3 regions of the Mesorhizobium sp. W016 genome follow, and region 3 is predicted to be linked to each of the others. Evidence: predicted binding sites of a transcription regulator. Region 3 holds the regulator's gene; each other region holds the start of a gene.
The links. The regulator LexA, encoded in region 3, represses DNA repair genes until DNA is damaged. The targets are predictions, from matches to a motif close to TGTTCNNNNTGTGTTCNG.
Positions count from the first base shown of each region.

Region 1: ACYG9V_RS24160 (ATP-dependent helicase) is a predicted target of LexA. The motif match lies at 2,284-2,301, and genes of this name have one in related genera.
Region 2: parE (DNA topoisomerase IV subunit B) is a predicted target of LexA. The motif match lies at 2,825-2,842, and genes of this name have one in related genera.

Region 1 covers NZ_JBTTIF010000002.1:4,866,905-4,872,499, reverse strand. Annotated here, with positions in the region: gene ACYG9V_RS24160 (ATP-dependent helicase) at 1-2,243, opposite strand, end outside; gene ACYG9V_RS24155 (glucose/quinate/shikimate family membrane-bound PQQ-dependent dehydrogenase) at 2,528-4,840, shown strand; gene ACYG9V_RS24150 (hypothetical protein) at 5,060-5,200, opposite strand; gene ACYG9V_RS24145 (dienelactone hydrolase family protein) at 5,496-5,595, shown strand, end outside.
Region 2 covers NZ_JBTTIF010000002.1:4,382,931-4,388,525, reverse strand. Annotated here, with positions in the region: gene ACYG9V_RS21850 (FUSC family protein) at 1-599, opposite strand, end outside; gene parE (DNA topoisomerase IV subunit B) at 701-2,755, opposite strand; gene cpaB (Flp pilus assembly protein CpaB) at 3,011-3,916, shown strand; gene ACYG9V_RS21835 (type II and III secretion system protein family protein) at 3,995-5,395, shown strand; gene ACYG9V_RS21830 (hypothetical protein) at 5,400-5,595, shown strand, end outside.
Region 3 covers NZ_JBTTIF010000002.1:3,905,083-3,910,677, forward strand. Annotated here, with positions in the region: gene arr (NAD(+)--rifampin ADP-ribosyltransferase) at 1-202, shown strand, start outside; gene ACYG9V_RS19415 (ComEC/Rec2 family competence protein) at 315-2,771, shown strand; gene lexA (transcriptional repressor LexA) at 2,765-3,547, opposite strand; gene ACYG9V_RS19425 (GntR family transcriptional regulator) at 3,753-4,517, opposite strand; gene kynU (kynureninase) at 4,686-5,595, shown strand, end outside.

The DNA of each region.
Region 1 (5,595 bases), 960 kb from region 3:
GCGACCTCGACATGGGCTTCCGGCAGTTCGTCCAGAAAGCGCGACGGGATGGTCGACTGCCACAGGCCGTGGATGCGGCGGTTGGAGACGAACCACAGATGCAGGTTCTTCTTGGCCCGGGTCAGGCCGACATAGGCGAGACGGCGCTCTTCCTCCAGGCCGGAGCGGCCGCCTTCGTCCAGCGCGCGCTGGTGCGGAAACAGGCCTTCCTCCCAGCCGGGGAGGAACACGGTCTCGAATTCGAGGCCCTTGGCCGAATGCAGCGTCATGATGTTGACGGCGTCAAGCTCGGCGTTCTGCTCGGCGTCCATGACCAGCGCGACATGCTCGAGGAAGGAGCGCAGCGATTCATACTCCTCCATCGAGCGGATCAGCTCTTTCAGGTTTTCCAGCCGGCCCGGCGCCTCGACCGAACGGTCGTTCTTCCACATGTCGGTGTAGCCGCTCTCCTCCAGAATGGTCTCGGCGAGCTCGGTGTGTGGCGTGGTTTCCAGCGCCTTCTGCCAGCGCTCGAAATTGGCCGCCACTTCGCGCAAGGCCGCGCGCGGCTTGGGCTTCAGCTCATCGCTTTCCGCGAGCTTGGCCGCGGCCTCCAGCATCGGGATGCGCAAGCTCCGCGCCGTGTCGTGGATCTGCCGGATGGTGGCTTCACCCAGGCCGCGCTTGGGGACATTGACAATGCGCTCGAAGGCGAGGTCGTCGGCGCCTTGGGCGACGACGCGGAAAAAGGCCAGTGCATCGCGGATTTCCATGCGCTCGTAGAAGCGCGGGCCGCCGATGACGCGGTAGTTGAGGCCGAGCGTGACGAAGCGGTCTTCGAATTCGCGCATCTGGAAGGAGGCGCGGACCAGGATCGCCATGTCGTTCAGCTTGTGCTTGGCACGCTGGTAGGTCTCGATGGTTTCGCCGACGGCGCGCGCTTCCTCTTCGGAATCCCACGCGGCGTGGACATGCACCTTCTCGTCGTCCTCGGCGACCTTCTCGGTGAACAGCGTCTTGCCGAAGCGACCCTCATTGTGGGCGATGAGGTGCGAGGCGGTGCCGAGGATGTGCGCGGTCGAGCGATAGTTGCGCTCCAGCCGGATGATGGTGGCGCCGGGAAAATCCTTGTCGAAGCGCAGGATGTTGTCGACCTCGGCGCCACGCCAGCCATAGATCGATTGATCGTCGTCGCCGACGCAGCAGATGTTGACTTTGTTTTCGCTCACGGGCCGTTCCGCGCCTGCCGGCGCGGGCCCTCGCAACGGCTCGGACGCCCGGTCGGGCATGCGGCCTTTGGCCGAGCGCGCTTTACCCTCCCCTGGATGGGGAGGGTCGCCGCGAAGCGGCGGGGAGGGGTGACTGGCGCCGGCGCTGCCACCCCCACCCGCGCCGCTACGCGGCGCGACCTCCCCCATCGAGGGGGAGGTAGGTCTTTGCGCCAGCAGCCGCAGCCACATGTATTGCGCGGTGTTGGTGTCCTGGTACTCGTCGACGAGGATGTATTTGAAGCGCTTGTGGTAGTCCTTCAGCACGTCCGTATTGGCGCGGAAGATGCGGATCGGGTGGCAGAGCAGATCGCCGAAGTCGCAGGCGTTCAGCGTCTTCAGCCGCTCCTGATAGGCCTTGTAGAGTTCCCGGCCCTTGCCGTTGGCGAAGCTGCGCGCGTCGCCCTCGGCAATGTCGGCGGGGCCTTGGCCCTTGTTCTTCCAGCCGTCGATCATCTGCGCGAACTGCTTGGCCGGCCAGCGCTTGTCGTCGAGACCTTCGGCCTGGATCAGCTGCTTGATCAGCCGTACGACGTCGTCGGTGTCGAGGATGGTGAAATCGGATTTGAGCCCGGCCAGTTCGGCGTGCCGCCGCAAGAGCTTGACGCCGATGGAGTGGAAGGTGCCGAGCCACGGCATGCCCTCGACGGCTTCGCCGACGAGATGGCCGATGCGCTGCTTCATCTCGCGCGCGGCCTTGTTGGTGAAGGTCACCGCCAGGATCTGGGAGGGGAAAGCCCTGCCGGTGGCCAGGATATGGGCGATGCGGGTGGTCAGCACGCGTGTCTTGCCGGTGCCGGCGCCGGCCAGCACCAGGACCGGGCCTTCGGTGGTTTCCACCGCCAGCCGCTGCTCGGGGTTCAGGCCGCTGAGATAATCGGGCGCGCTGTTGGGTCCGCTGCGGGCCGCCATGGCGCGCGCCGCTATGCCCGACGGGGCCGCGGGCCGCGCGTTGGGTTCGTCAAAAAAGGGCATGTCTTCCGCAAAGCCGGACATCTCCCCCGAATGTAGTGATTCGGGAGCGAAAGACCAGAAGTGTCTACGTTTTGTTCTGGTTTGGAAGTGAGATTCTGGGGCGCAGTGCGAATTTCATCGTCCCGACGCCGGACAATGTCGTGGAGGTGCTGCAGCGTGGGAGCGGAATGAAGTCGAGCGTTTGCTCTCGCCTTATGCTGGCAGGGCCAGCTTGACACACGCGGCCTGGGGGAGAAAGCTGGCGACAGGGCAGGGGCGGCTGCCCGTGAGGCGCTGCAAAGCGCATCAGTCGAAGGAGTATCGTCTTGGCTGTCGTCATCACCTCCCTCATCCTGTTCCTCATCGGCCTCGCACTTGGCGGCGGCGGCGTCTGGCTCGCGATGCTGGGCGGCAGCTGGTACTATGTCATCACCGGTCTCGCCTTCCTGATCGCCGCATGGCTGCTCTTCCGGCGCAAATCGACGGCGCTCTGGCTCTACGCGGCGATCGTGCTCGGCACGCTGGCCTGGGCGGTGTGGGAAATCGGCTTCGACTGGTGGGAACTCGGACCGCGCGGCGGCATCATCGTGCTTCTGGCGCTGTGGCTGCTGACGCCTTGGGCAAGGCGGGGCCTGACCGGCCCCGACGCGCGCGCGCCGCTCATTCTGGCCGTGCTCGCATCGCTCGCCGTCGCCGGTTATTCGATGACGGCCGATCCCAAGGACATCGCCGGCGACCTCAGCGCCGACAAGGTGACGCCGACTGCCGATCTCGGCGGCAATGTGCCTCCCGGTGAATGGCACTTCTACGGCCGCACGCAATTTGGCCAGCGCTATTCGCCGCTCGACCAGATCACGCCCGACAATGTCGCCAAATTGCAGCCGGCCTGGACCTACCAGACCGGCGACGTGAAAGGGCCGGACGATGTCGGCGAAACCACCTACCAGGTGACGCCGCTGAAGGTGGGCGATGCGCTCTATATCTGCACGCCGCACAATTTCGCCATCGCCATCGATGCCGCCACCGGCAAGGAGAAATGGCGTTTCGATCCCAAGATCAAGCTCGACAAGGACCGCCAGCACCAGACCTGCCGCGGCGTGTCCTACTATGCCGATGCCAAGATCGCCGCCGGCCAGCCTTGCGCGACTCGCGTCTACCTGCCGACATCGGATGCGCGGCTGATCGCGCTCGACGCCGCCAACGGCCAGGTCTGCCCGTCCTTCGCCGAAGCCGGCACGCTCAATCTGTTGACCAACATGCCGTATCCGAAGTCGGGCTATTATTACTCGACCTCGGCGCCGCTGATTGCGGGCGGCAAGATCATCATCGGCGGCGCGGTCAACGACAATTATTCGACGCAAGAGCCGTCCGGCGTCATCCGGGCCTTCGACGTCGACACCGGCGCCCTGGTGTGGAACTGGGATTCCGGCAATCCGGACCAGACAACGCCGCTGGCGGCAGGCCAGACCTACACCCACAACTCGCCCAACATGTGGTCGACGGCAAGCGCCGACGAGAAGCTCGGCCTGCTCTATGTGCCGCTCGGCAACCAGACGCCGGACCAGCTCGGGATGGGCCGCAGCGCCAATGTCGAGAAGTTTTCCTCCTCGATCACCGCGCTCGATCTGGCCACCGGACAAGTGCGCTGGGTGCGGCAGACCGTGCATCACGACCTCTGGGACATGGATGTGCCGGCACAGCCGACCCTGGTCGACATCACCACCGCTGCCGGCGTCGTTCCGGGCCTGGTTGGACCGACCAAGCAGGGCGACCTCTACGTGCTCGACCGGCGCAGCGGCGAGCCGATCATCCCGATCAAGGAAGTGCCGGCGCCGGGCGGCGCTGTCGAGGGCGATCACACGTCGCCGACGCAGCCGGTCTCGGATCTCTCCTTCAATCCGAGGCCGCTGACCGGCGCCGACATGTGGGGCATCACCATGTTCGACCAGCTGGCCTGCCGGATCGAATTCCAGGGCCTGCGCTACGAGGGCCGCTATACCCCGCCATCGGTGCAGGGCTCGCTGGTCTATCCCGGCAATTTCGGCACCTTCAACTGGGGCGGCGTCGCCGTCGACCCGGTGCGGCAGGTGATGTTCGGCATGCCGACCTATCTGGCGTTCAAATCGCAGCTCATTCCGCGCGACCAGGTGCCGCCCCCGGATGAGGGGCGCGGCAGCGAACAGGGGCTGAACCGCAATGAGGGCGCGCCCTATGCGGTGGTGATGGGGCCGTTCCTGTCGCCGCTCGGCGTGCCCTGCCAGGCGCCGCCATGGGGCTATGTGGCGGGAGCGGACCTCAGAACCGGCAAGATCGCCTACAAGCACCGCAACGGCACCGTCTATGACATGACGCCGTTGCCCTTACCGCTGAAGGTCGGTGTTCCCGGCATTGGCGGGCCGATGATCACCGCCGGCGGCGTCGTCTTCCTGGGCGCGGCGGTCGACGACTATCTGCGCGCCTATGACCTGACATCGGGCAAGCAGCTTTGGCAGGCCAGGCTGCCGGCCGGTGGGCAGTCGACGCCGATGACCTACACCGTCGCCGACGGCCGCCAGTTCGTGGTCATCGTCGCCGGCGGCCATGGCTCGGTCGGCACCAAGCCCGGCGACTATGTGATGGCCTATACGCTGCCGAAGTAGCAGCGATGTGACTTAGGTAAGTGATCGGCCCGGCAGATATTCTGGCAATGTCGCGCCGCCCCTCATCTGCCTGCCGGCATCTATACGGGAGAAGGGGCCCGGCAGGGCGATGAGGGGCAGCACCAGCCTTGGTCAGCTTGCGTAAGAGATGGCCTTTGAGGCTGGGCATGGAGCCCAGTACTTCATTGGTTAGCTGCGGCCCTGTTTCGGCCTGCTGGATCAGCGTGGTGCCGGCCGACGCCGGTCGACGCGGACCTTCACCATCCGAGCGGCGGCTGCGGCAGCAGCGGAGCGCATTGCCAGCAAGGCAGCAACAGCAAGCACGAGCGCGCTTGCAAGGATCGGAGTAGACAAGGTCATGGCGTTGTTCCTTCTCGTCGGGCTCGCCGCTACGAGCGAGACCATCATCAGCTTCCTTCCATATTGTGGCGGCACCATCGACATTCTCTGAAATGACCAAAATGTGATGGGCGCGTTCGGCGGGGCGGCCGCATCGTTCGATGGCGCAAGCGTCACCCATCCGAGACTGGACCGTGCGAGCTTGCACCCTATCTTGATCCGCGAGTCATCCCGGAGTGACCGCGAGGTCATCCCGGAGTGACCATGAGGTCATCCCGGAGTGACCGTGAGATCATCTCCTAACGAGGAGCACGCCATGACGAAACCCACCGCCGAAGCCGTCAAACCTGCCAAACCTGCCATCACCCAGGCGATGATCGATGCCTATGACGAATACACGCATCTGACGCTCGACC
Region 2 (5,595 bases), 480 kb from region 3:
AAAGCGCCGCCCGCATAGTTTGCAAGGTCGAGGATGCTGCGCTTCAGCCTGGAGATGATGGCGTCAGCGGCCAGCTTGGGCAGGATCAGCCGGCTGGTCAGGCCGGCGCAGACGATGCCGAGCACGATCTCGGCGCAGCGCGCGACAGCGAGATCGACGATCACATGCGGCTGGCCGAAAGCCGGCAGCCCAATGATCATCGCGGTATAGCCGGCAAGTGCGGCGCCATAGGCTTCCGGATTGCGCAGCAGCGACGAAACCAGCGTGCACAGCCCAATCCAGACGGATAGCGCCGTGACCAGCAGCCAGGGATTGGTGCCGAAAACCGAGGTGATGCCGATCGCCGCAAGTCCACCGGCCAGCGTGCCGAGCAGCCGGTAAAAACCTTTCGCCAGCACCATGCCGGCGACCGGCTGGGCGACGATGAAGACCGTCATCATCGCCCATTGCGGGTGGTCGAGTTTTAGCGCGTAAGCAGCGAGAAGCGCGATCAGACCGGCCGAAACCGTGCGCAGGGCGAAAATCCAATCCGAGCGCGTCGGCTGCGTCAGGCCCGCCAAACTAGTTTCGAAGTAGCTCTTCAGCCGCGCCCAGATCACAAGCTGGTCTCCGTATCGGAAGCGCAGGCTAGAGCAGTTCCAGGAAAAGTGTGAAACGGTTTTCCGCCCGGAACTGCGTCAAACGAAGAGTTGGCCGGCGCTCAGATATCCAGCACTTCCGTCGCGGCGAATTCGGCGCGTTCCTGGATGAAGCGGAAGCGGGCTTCCGGCTTGGTGCCCATCAGCGCGTCGACAGCATCCTTGGTCGCGGCCACGGCGTCGATAACATCGACCCTGAGCAGCGTGCGCTTCCTCGGGTCCATGGTGGTTTCCTTGAGCTGCGCGGCCATCATCTCGCCCAGGCCCTTGAAGCGGCCGATCTCGACCTTGGCGCGGCCGGTGAATTCGGTGCGCAACAGCTCGTCCTTATGCGCATCGTCCCTGGCATAGGCAACCTTGCCGCCTTGCCGGATCGAATAGAGCGGCGGCACCGCCAGATAGAGATGGCCGCCATTCACCAGGTTCGGCATTTCCTGGTAGAAGAAGGTGATCAGCAGCGAGGCTATGTGAGCGCCGTCGACGTCGGCGTCGGTCATGATGATCACGCGGTCGTAGCGCAAATCCTCGTCGCGGTATTTCGAGCGCGTGCCGCAACCGAGCGCCTGAATCAGGTCCGATATCTGCTGGTTGGCGGCGAGCTTGTCGTTGCCGGCGCTGGCGACGTTGAGGATTTTTCCGCGCAGCGGCAGCACCGCCTGGCTCGCACGGTCGCGCGCCTGCTTGGCCGAGCCGCCGGCCGAGTCGCCTTCGACGATGAACAGTTCGGCGCCCGCGGCGGCGTTCTGCGTGCAGTCGGCGAGCTTGCCGGGAAGGCGCAGCTTGCGCACCGCGCTCTTGCGCGACACTTCCTTTTCCTGGCGCCGGCGCACCCGCTCGTCGGCGCGCGCAATCACCCATTCCAGCAGCTTGGAGGCTTCCTGCGGATTGTCGGCCAGCCAGTGGTCGAAGGGATCGCGGATGGCGGTCTCGACAATGCGAATGGCTTCGATCGTTGCCAGCCTGTCCTTGGTCTGGCCGACGAATTCCGGCTCGCGGATGAAAACCGACAGCATGCCGGCCGCCGAGATCATAACGTCTTCGGAGGTGACGATCGAGGCGCGCTTGTTGCCGACCAAGTCGGCATAGGCCCGAAGCCCGCGCGTCAGCACATTGCGAAAGCCGGCCTCATGCGTGCCGCCTTCGCCGGTCGGGATGGTGTTGCAGTAGGAGTTGACGAAGCCGTCACCGCCGAACCAGGTCACCGCCCATTCCAGCGAGCCGTGGCCGCCCTGTTTTTCGCTCTTGCCGGCGAAGATCTCGCGGGTCACCTGGAAGTCGTCGCCAAGCGATGCCTTGAGATAGTCCTTCAAGCCGCCGGGGAAATGGAACTCCGCCTTGGCGGGCGTCTGGTCCTTTTCCTTGATCAGCGATGGGTCGCAGCTCCAGCGGATCTCGACGCCGCCGAACAGATAGGCTTTCGAGCGGGTCATGCGATAGAGCCGCGCCGGCTCGAAGGCGGCGCCCTTGCCGAAAATCTGCTCGTCGGGATGGAAGCGGATTTTGGTGCCGCGCCGGTTGTGCACTTCGCCGAGCTGCTCCAGCCCGCTCACCGGAACGCCGCGCGAGAACCTTTGGCGGTAAAGCTGGCGACCGCGCGCGACTTCGACTTCGAGATGGTCCGACAGCGCATTGACGACCGAGACGCCGACACCGTGCAGACCGCCGGAGGTCTCATAGACCTTGCTATCGAACTTGCCGCCCGAATGCAGCGTCGTCATGATGACTTCGAGCGCCGGTTTCTTGAATTTCGGATGCGGATCGACCGGAATGCCGCGGCCATTGTCGGTGACGGTCAGAAATCCGTCGGCCGACAGCTCGACATCGATGAAGGTGGCATGGCCGGCGACCGCCTCGTCCATCGAATTATCGATGACCTCGGCAAACAGATGGTGCATCGCCTTGTCGTCGGTGCCGCCAATATACATGCCGGGACGGCGCCGCACCGGCTCCAGCCCCTCCAGCACCTCGATGTCGGCGGCGCTATAGCCCTCGCTGCCGTCCTTGGTCGCGGCAGGACGCTTCGTGGCCTGCACCAGCGGGTCGGCCGGGCGCGAAGGTGTCCGAGCCAGTTGGGGCTGCTTTTCCAGATTGCCGAAAAGATCGTTGTTGTCGTCCATGCCTACCATAGAATCCGTGCCGCGAATCACCCGTCGATACTGCCACGCTTTTCGGCGCCAAGCGACGGAAGTTCCTGTTACGTTCGGGGATTAAACCCTTCTTATCCTAAAACCTTTCGATAACCAAGCCGGCGGAATAGGTCCGTGCGGAGCGGCCGCGATTCCTGAATCTTTAACAAAGCGGCCTAGCGTCGCTCCAACAAAACAAAAGACCACGAATGTCAGGGGTTGGTTGTGAGGGGCAAGGCCATAACGATGATTGGCATCGCTGCCGTCTTCGGCGCGATTTCAATCTTTGCCGCGGATTTCTGGGTGAAAAGCCAGGCCAAGGCCGATGCCGAAGAGAAAACGGCGTCGATCCCGGCGCCCGCCGTCCCCAAGGTCGTCTTCAAGACCATAGTGGTGGCCAACGCGCCGCTGCGTTACGGCATGGAGCTTGACCGGGCGCAGCTCAGCGAAATCCCATGGTCCGAGGATTCGGTGCCGCAGGGCGCGTTCACCACAGTCAATGCATTGCTCGCCGAAGGCAGCCGCGTGGTATTGTCGCCGATCGAGGTCAACGAGCCGGTGCTGATCAGCAAATTGTCGGGGCCGAACGGCCGCGCGACGCTATCAAACATGATGACGCCCGGCATGCGGGCGGTGACAATCCGCACCGACGAGATCGCCGGTGTCGGCGGCTTCGTCATGCCGGGCGACCGGGTCGACGTGGTGCTGACACGCGATGCGGGCGAAATCCAGGAAGTGGCCAAGAACGCGCAGGGCGCTGCCGGATCGACCGTTACCTCCGAGATCGTCGTCTCCGACGCCAAGGTGCTGACCGTGGGGCAGGGCGCCGACGAGCGCCAGACCACACCGCAGATCGCCAATTCCGTCACCATCGAGGTGACGACCGAAGGCGCGCAGAAAGTGGCGCTTGCCCGCACCGTCGGCACCTTGTCGCTGTCGCTCCGCTCGGCCGCAGACGGAGGGGCCGCCAAGGACGGCGTCACCACCATCTCGTCCTTCGGCGGATCGGTCGCCTCCGGCGTCCAGGCCGCTGCCGGCGCGCTGTTCACTGCCGCGACCAAGGAGCCTGAGAAGCCGAAATTCAAGACGATCATCGTGACGCGCGGCACGCAGGTCGAAGAATACCAGGTTCCTGCGCGGGACCAGCAATAACTGCCGGTGGGGACCGGGCGAGGGACGGGACAGATGTCGGGACTTCATGCATTTCGAACGACGAAAGGGCTGCGCCCAATGCGGGCGCTTGCGGTGGGGGCTTGCCTGGCCGCGGCCGCAATGCTCGGCCTCAGTGCGCCAGCCAAGGCCGACAACGATATCGTCCATGTCTCGTCGACAACGAATGCGTCGATCAAGGTAGCCAAGGGCAAGCCGAAGACGGTCATGACCAATGCCGCCTTCTACCAGATCGTCATCGGCGATCCGGAGATCGCCAACGTCAATCCGCTGACCGACAAATCCTTCTATGTGCTGGGCAACAATCTCGGCACCACCGGCATCGCGCTGTTCGACGAGAACAAGCAGTTGGTCGGCACCGTCGACATCGAGGTGACGCTGGACACCGACCAGCTGGCCAGCACCATTCGCGCCAGCGTGCCGGACGCCAAGATCAAGGTCGGCTCGGCCAATGGCCGCGTCGTGCTGTCGGGCGAGGCCGATGACGCGGTCGCCGCCGAGAAGGCAAGCAAGATCGCCAGCCGCTTCTCCGGCAATGAAGAAGTGATCAATTCGGTCAACATCTCGTCCTCGCAGCAGGTTCAGCTCAACGTCCGCTTCGTCGAGATCAATCGCCAGGCCGGACAGGATCTCGGCGCCAAATACAGCGCCAATTTCGCTTACGGCATTGGCGGGCGCGACGTCACCCTCGAGCCGGGCTCGGTGCCGGGAGCCGGCAATGGCGAGATCATCGGCCGGCTGCTGTCCAACGGCCTGTCGATCGACGTCGCCATCAAGGCGCTGGAGGAACGTGGTCTCGCCAGGCGGCTGGCCGAGCCGAACCTGATCGCCCGCTCGGGCCAGACGGCAAGCTTCCTCGCCGGCGGCGAGTTCCCGATCCCGGTCTCCGAGGACAATGGCAAGATTTCCGTCAGCTACAAGAAATACGGCGTCAGCCTCGACTTCACGCCGACGGTTCTCAAGGACGGGCTGGTGAGCCTCGACATCGCGCCGGAAGTGTCCTCGATCGACGCTTCGGCCTCCTACAATATCGGCAATATCTCGGTCCCGGGCTTTATCGTGCGCCGCGCCAAAACATCCGTCGACCTGAAGAATGGCCAGAGCTTCATGATCGCCGGCCTGCTGCAGTCACAGAACGACATTACCACATCGCGTCTTCCCGGCCTCGGCAAGCTGCCGGTGCTCGGCTCGCTGTTCTCCTCCAAATCCTATCAGCGGCGCGAGACCGATCTGGTGATCATCGTCACCCCCTATCTGGTCAAGCCGGTTGATCCGTCGAAGAAGCTGCTCGAGCCGACCGACGGCACGCAGCCGGCCAGCAATGTCGACTATTTCCTCAACAACACCGAGGAAGTGAAATCGTCCGAAGCCAATCGTGCAGTGGCAATGGCCAGCGGCAGTACGGCACAGCCGGCCGCGGTCACCACCGTCGGGCATTTCCTCGACCTGCCGAAGGATTGAAGCCATGCGCGTGGAATCATGCATCGCCCTGCTGATCGCCGGCCTCGCCGGCGGCTGCACCAGCGACGACTATGTCCGCTCCGAGGGACCGACGATTGCCGCCGGCAACGCACAGGCCGCCAATACGGCCATGCAGATGGTCGATCCCTGGAAATACGGCGTCCAGAACACCAGGCTGCTGGTGCCGGCGCAGCGCAGTG
Region 3 (5,595 bases):
GACGGGGTTTTTTATGGATGACCCTAACCTGACCGATAAAAAATTTCCCGGTAATCCGACGAAATCCTACCGCTCCCGTGATCCGTTGCTCATCCTGGGGGAGCTCGCTGAATGGCAGGGTCATACACCGGAACAATTGAAGGCAATGCACGATGGGCTTGCTCGCCTGAGGGCGGAGGGCCGGGATATGATTGAGGATTGAGCGTCCTTGGCGAGTGATCGTCAATTCCGGCGCGGTGGACGCGACCGCACGGACTTTCGCACTTTGCGCGTTCATGTAGCATAGGAGGTCTGGGGCGCAAGGGGCAGACCCGATGGCTGGACGTGGCCGGGGCACGAAGGAAGGCGAAGGCGGCGAGGCAAGCGTCAGCGAACGCTCGCTGTTTGCCGATAGTCCCTATGCCGAGCCGCTGCCCCTCGCGCTGCCTGAGCCGCATCCCGGCATAGCGCCCGCGCTGCCCGGTCACGCCTTGCCGGCGCAAGTCACAGCGCCCGGATCTATCGCCCGACTGCGCAGACGGCTTCGCCGCCCGTCATGGCCCGCGCTCCGCCGCAGCCTTGCCGTGGCCGCCAACACGGAGCTCGACCGGGGCGTCGCCTTCCTGCTGGTCCCGGTTTTCCTGGCAGCCGGCGTCATCGTCTACTTCTCGCTGGCCGGCGAGCCGGGCTTTGCGCAGCCAATCGCCATTGTGGTGCTGGCGACATGTTGCGCTGTCGCCACGCGATCGCGGCCGAGGACGCATCTGTTCTGCATGGCCGCGATGCTGTGCGCGCTCGGCGTCGTCGCCGCCAAAGTCGAGACCTGGCGCGCCGGAACGCAGATGCTCGGCTCCGAGATCCAGACACGGCTGACCGGCCGCGTCGTCAGTCTCGAACAGATGGAGAGCGGGCGCATCAGGCTGACGCTCGACGTGGTTTCGACCGCTTACCCCAAGCTGCGCTACGCCCCGGAGCGGGTCAGGCTCTCGGCGCGGACCGTTCCCGCCGATATGACCGCCGGCTCCCTGATCACCGGCTATGCCAGGCTGTTGCCGCCGACCGGTCCGGTGCGGCCGGAGAGCTACGATTTCTCCTTCGACAGCTATTTCACCGGTATCGGCGGCAGCGGCTTCTTTCTCGGCAATCCGAAAACCATTGCTACGCAGGGACCGCCGCCGCTGACCGCGCGGCTCTCCTCGGCAATCGAGAGCGCGCGCGAAAACATTGCCGACCATATCAGGGGCAAGATCGGCGGCGCCGAAGGCGAGATTGCCGCGGCGTTGATTGTCGGGGTGCGCGCCGGCATCCCGGACGAGGTCAACGAAGCGATGCGGCGCACCGGCATCTACCACATCATCTCCATCTCCGGCCTGCACATGGCGCTGGTTGCCGGCACCATCATGGCGTTGCTGCGTGGCGCCTTTGCGCTGTTTCCCGATTTCTCTTCGCGCCGGCCGGTGAAGAAATATGCGGCCGCGGCAGCGCTTGTCTCGATCGCCGCCTATCTCGTTATTTCAGGCGTCGTGGTTGCCGCCGAGCGCAGCTTCATCATGCTGGCGGTCATGCTTGTCGCCGTGCTGTTTGATCGCGCCGCACTCACCATGCGCAATCTGGCGATCTCCGCCATTGCCGTCATCCTGGTGTCGCCGCACGAGGTGGTCGGTCCCAGCTTCCAGATGTCGTTTGCCGCCACTGCCGCCCTTGTCGGCGCCTATGCCGGCTGGGCCGATTACCGCGCCGACAAGGTGAGAACGCCGCTGGCAAAGCGCTCCTTCGTCGGCTTCCTGTCGCGAAAATTCGCGCTGGCCATGGGCGGCCTCGCCATGACCTCGATCATCGCCGGCAGTGCAACCTTGCTGTTCGCCATCTGGCATTTTCAGCGTGTGTCGCCGCTCAGCCTGATCGCCAATCTGGCCGTGATGCCGATTGTTTCGTTGATCGTCATGCCCTTTGCCGTGCTCAGCGCACTGGCGATGCCGTTCGGCGCCGACGGGCCGCTCCTCTATGTGATGGGCAAGGGTCTGATGGCGATGATCGCTATATCGGCCTGGATTTCCGAGCGCTCGCCGGTCGACGCCGTCGGGCTGATCTCCATCCGCTCGGTGCTGTTGGTGGCGGTCGCCCTCGTCATCGCCACCATGGCCACCACCTGGCTCAGGCTGGCGGCCGTGCCTTTCGCGCTGGCCGGCCTGTTGACGGTGCCGCAGGTGCTTACGCCCGACGTGCTCATATCCGAGGACGCGCATCTGGTGGCCATGCCGATAGGTGGCGGCGAACTCGCCCTCAACCGCGAACGCTCCAACGAATTCACCACGGACAATTGGAAACGGGCGCTGCGGGCCGAAACCATTATCCCGCCCGAGATTTTCGAGGCAACAGATACGCGGTTCGATCTCGATCCGCTCGATCTGCCGCCCGGGTCGCCCTTCTATTGCATGGGCGATCTCTGTATCGCCCGGCACCCTTCCGGAGCCATTGTAGCGCTTGCGAAAGACCGCAAGACGGCGCGGCCGGCCTGTGCCTTCGCGAGCCTGATCGTCATCGATGACGCCACCGCCTACAATCCGTGCCGCGACCCGCTGGTGCTGGTCGTGACGAAGAAACAGCTGGCCCGCGACGGCAGCGCCGCCGTCTTCTTCGATCCGCAATCGGCAGCTGCAGCGCCAACCATCCGCTTCGCCGTCGACAAGCCGTATCGCCCCTGGCACGAGCAACGCCGCTTCTCCCGCGAAGCGCGCGGCCTGCCGCCTTACAACCAGCGTGAAAAATACAAACCCAAGCCGGCTCAGTAGCGCCGGATCAATCCGACAAGCTTGCCCTGCACCTTCACCCTGTCCGGTCCAAAAATGCGGGTCTCGTAGGCCGGGTTGGCGGCTTCCAGGGCGATCGAGGCGCCCTTGCGGCGGAAGCGTTTCAGGGTCGCTTCCTCATCGTCGACCAACGCCACCACGATCTCGCCGGGGCTGGCTGTGTCGGCATTGCGGATGATGACCGTGTCGCCATCGAAAATGCCGGCCTCGATCATCGAATCACCCTTGACCTCGAGCGCGTAGTGTTCGCCGCCCATGATCATATCGGGCGGCACCGAGATCGAATGGGTCTGATGCTGGATGGCGTCGATCGGCACGCCGGCGGCGATGCGTCCCATAACCGGGATTGAAATCGCGGAAACGGCATCGTCATTGCCGGCCGACATCGAACGCGACGGCGAGCCCGGCTTGATCTGGCGGCCGAGACCGCCTTGGCCCATCGCGCCTTGTCCTTGGCCGCCTTGCCCTTGGCCGGTTTGACCAAGACTGCCCTGAATCACGCTCGGCGAAAACTTCCTCGCCGCATTGAGGCCTGGTGCGATCGAGTCGGGCAGCCGCAGCACTTCCAGCGCGCGCGCCCGGTTCGGCAGCCGGCGAATGAAACCGCGCTCCTCAAGCGCCGTGATCAGGCGGTGGATGCCGGACTTGGAGGCGAGGTCGAGCGCTTCCTTCATCTCGTCGAAGGACGGCGGGATTCCGCTCTCCTTCAGGCGTTCATGGATGAACATCAGAAGCTCATGTTGTTTGCGCGTCAGCATCGCGGCCCCCAAGGGTTCTGAAACCAGAATCAGAAAAAACAAACCCAGAACAAACACTATCTGTTCCAGTTGTGTTCCGCAACCTTTTAAAGTTTAATGAATGTGTTGACGTTTTGTTCAGCGTAACGTTCGGCGCTGCGAGCGCCGCCTGCGCCCCGTTGCCAGCAACGGGGTGAAACGAAGACAAAGTGCCCTGCGTCGTCGGCTACGATCGCCGCTTCCTTTTCGGACGGGGCTGCGCAGCATCCGCGCGGGGTTCTCTCTGGGCATAGACCCGCAGCGTGTAGCCGATGTGAGCGGTCATCAGAGTTTTCGCACGTTCGACGTCGCGATCGAGGGCCGCTTCCATCAGGGCGGTATGGTGTTCGATCGCCACGGCGTCGCGCAGGGCCGCCACGGCCTTCCGGTGTCCGTCCGTGCGGCCGGCGGCGGCGCGCAGCGTCGGGGCCAGACCCAGAAAGCGGTGATGGCGATGCAATTGGTCGGAAATCGTTGCATTGAAGCGCAGCAGCCAGCTGGATGTCGCGGCACTGAGCAGCGCCGCATGGAAGGCATCGTGTTTTTCGTACCACGCGTCGACCGCATCATCCGATGGATCGTCGAGAACAGACCCGCACCGTGAGAGACGATAGTGGGCGGCAACGACCGCGTCTTCCCACTCACGGTCGCCCTTCTCGATCGATTCCACCAGCAGGGGCAGTTCGACCACCAGCCGCGCACGTGCCAAATCCTCGAGCTCCGCCCGAGAGACGGGAGCGACCGCAAACCCGCGGTTGCTGATGGCGGTCACAAGCCGTTCCGCCTCCAGCCGCGACAGCGCCTCGCGCAACGGCGTCCAGCCGATGCCGTAGGTGTTGCGCAGCGTGCTCAGCTTCAACGGCGCGGCAGGCGCCAGCCGGGTCGCAAGAATATCGCGCCTGAGCAGGCGATAGGCCACTTCCGTCTTCGAGGTCTGCTCGTCATCCAGCATCGTGATCCATCAGACATAAACGCTCGGGCGGATCATTATATATCAAAGCCTTTCAATGGGTGAATTATATATAATGTTTGACAGTTCAAGGGCGACCACTCAAGATCACCGGCATGTTTGGGCGGCAGGCTCCGCCGCGCGCGTTTGTCCATGGAGGGGCGCCGGATCATGAGCACGACACCCGATCTCGCTACAATCGAAGCAATGGATGCCGCCGATCCGCTGCGCTCCATGCGTGAACGCTTTGTCTTGCCGCAAGGCGTGATTTATCTCGACGGCAATTCCCTGGGCGCCGCGTCAGCGGTCGTCTTCAGCGAACTGCAGCAGGCCGCCACGCAGGAATGGGCGCACGACCTCATTCGCGCCTGGAACACCGCCGGCTGGTTCAACATGCCGGTGGAACTCGGAGATCAGCTCGGGCGACTGATCGGCGCGGCTGATGGGCAGACGGTGGTCTGCGACACAACCTCGATCAACATCTACAAGCTGCTGCACGCAGCGCTCGGCATGCGGCCGGATCGGTCGGTCATCGTTGCCGAGGGCGACAGTTTCCCGACCGACCTCTACATGGCCGAAGGCGTCGCCTCGACCCGGCCGGGAACGCGGCTGCGGCTGGAGGGCGTCGACGCGGCCGCAATCGAGGAGCTGATCGACGACAGCGTTGCCGTCATCCTGGTCAACCACGTCAACTACAAATCCGGCCAGTTGCGCGACATGGCGGCGCTGACGCGCAAGGCACATGACGCCGGCGCGCTGATCATCTGGGATCTCTGCCACACGGCCGGCGCCTTGCCGGTCGAACTTGACCGTGCCAATGCCGATTTCGCCGTCGGCTGCACCTACAAATACCTCAATGGCGGCCCGGGCTCGCCAGCCTTCATCTACGCGGCCGAGCGCCACCATGACGATGCCCACCAGCCGCTCAGCGGCTGGTGGGGCCATGCGCGGCCCTTTGCCTTCGAGCAGGGCTTTGCCGTCGGCAGCGGCATTCGCCGCTTCCTGTGCGGAACGCAGCCGGTGCTGTCGATGCGGGCGCTCAAGGGCGCGCTCGATATCTGGAACGACGTCGATATGGCGG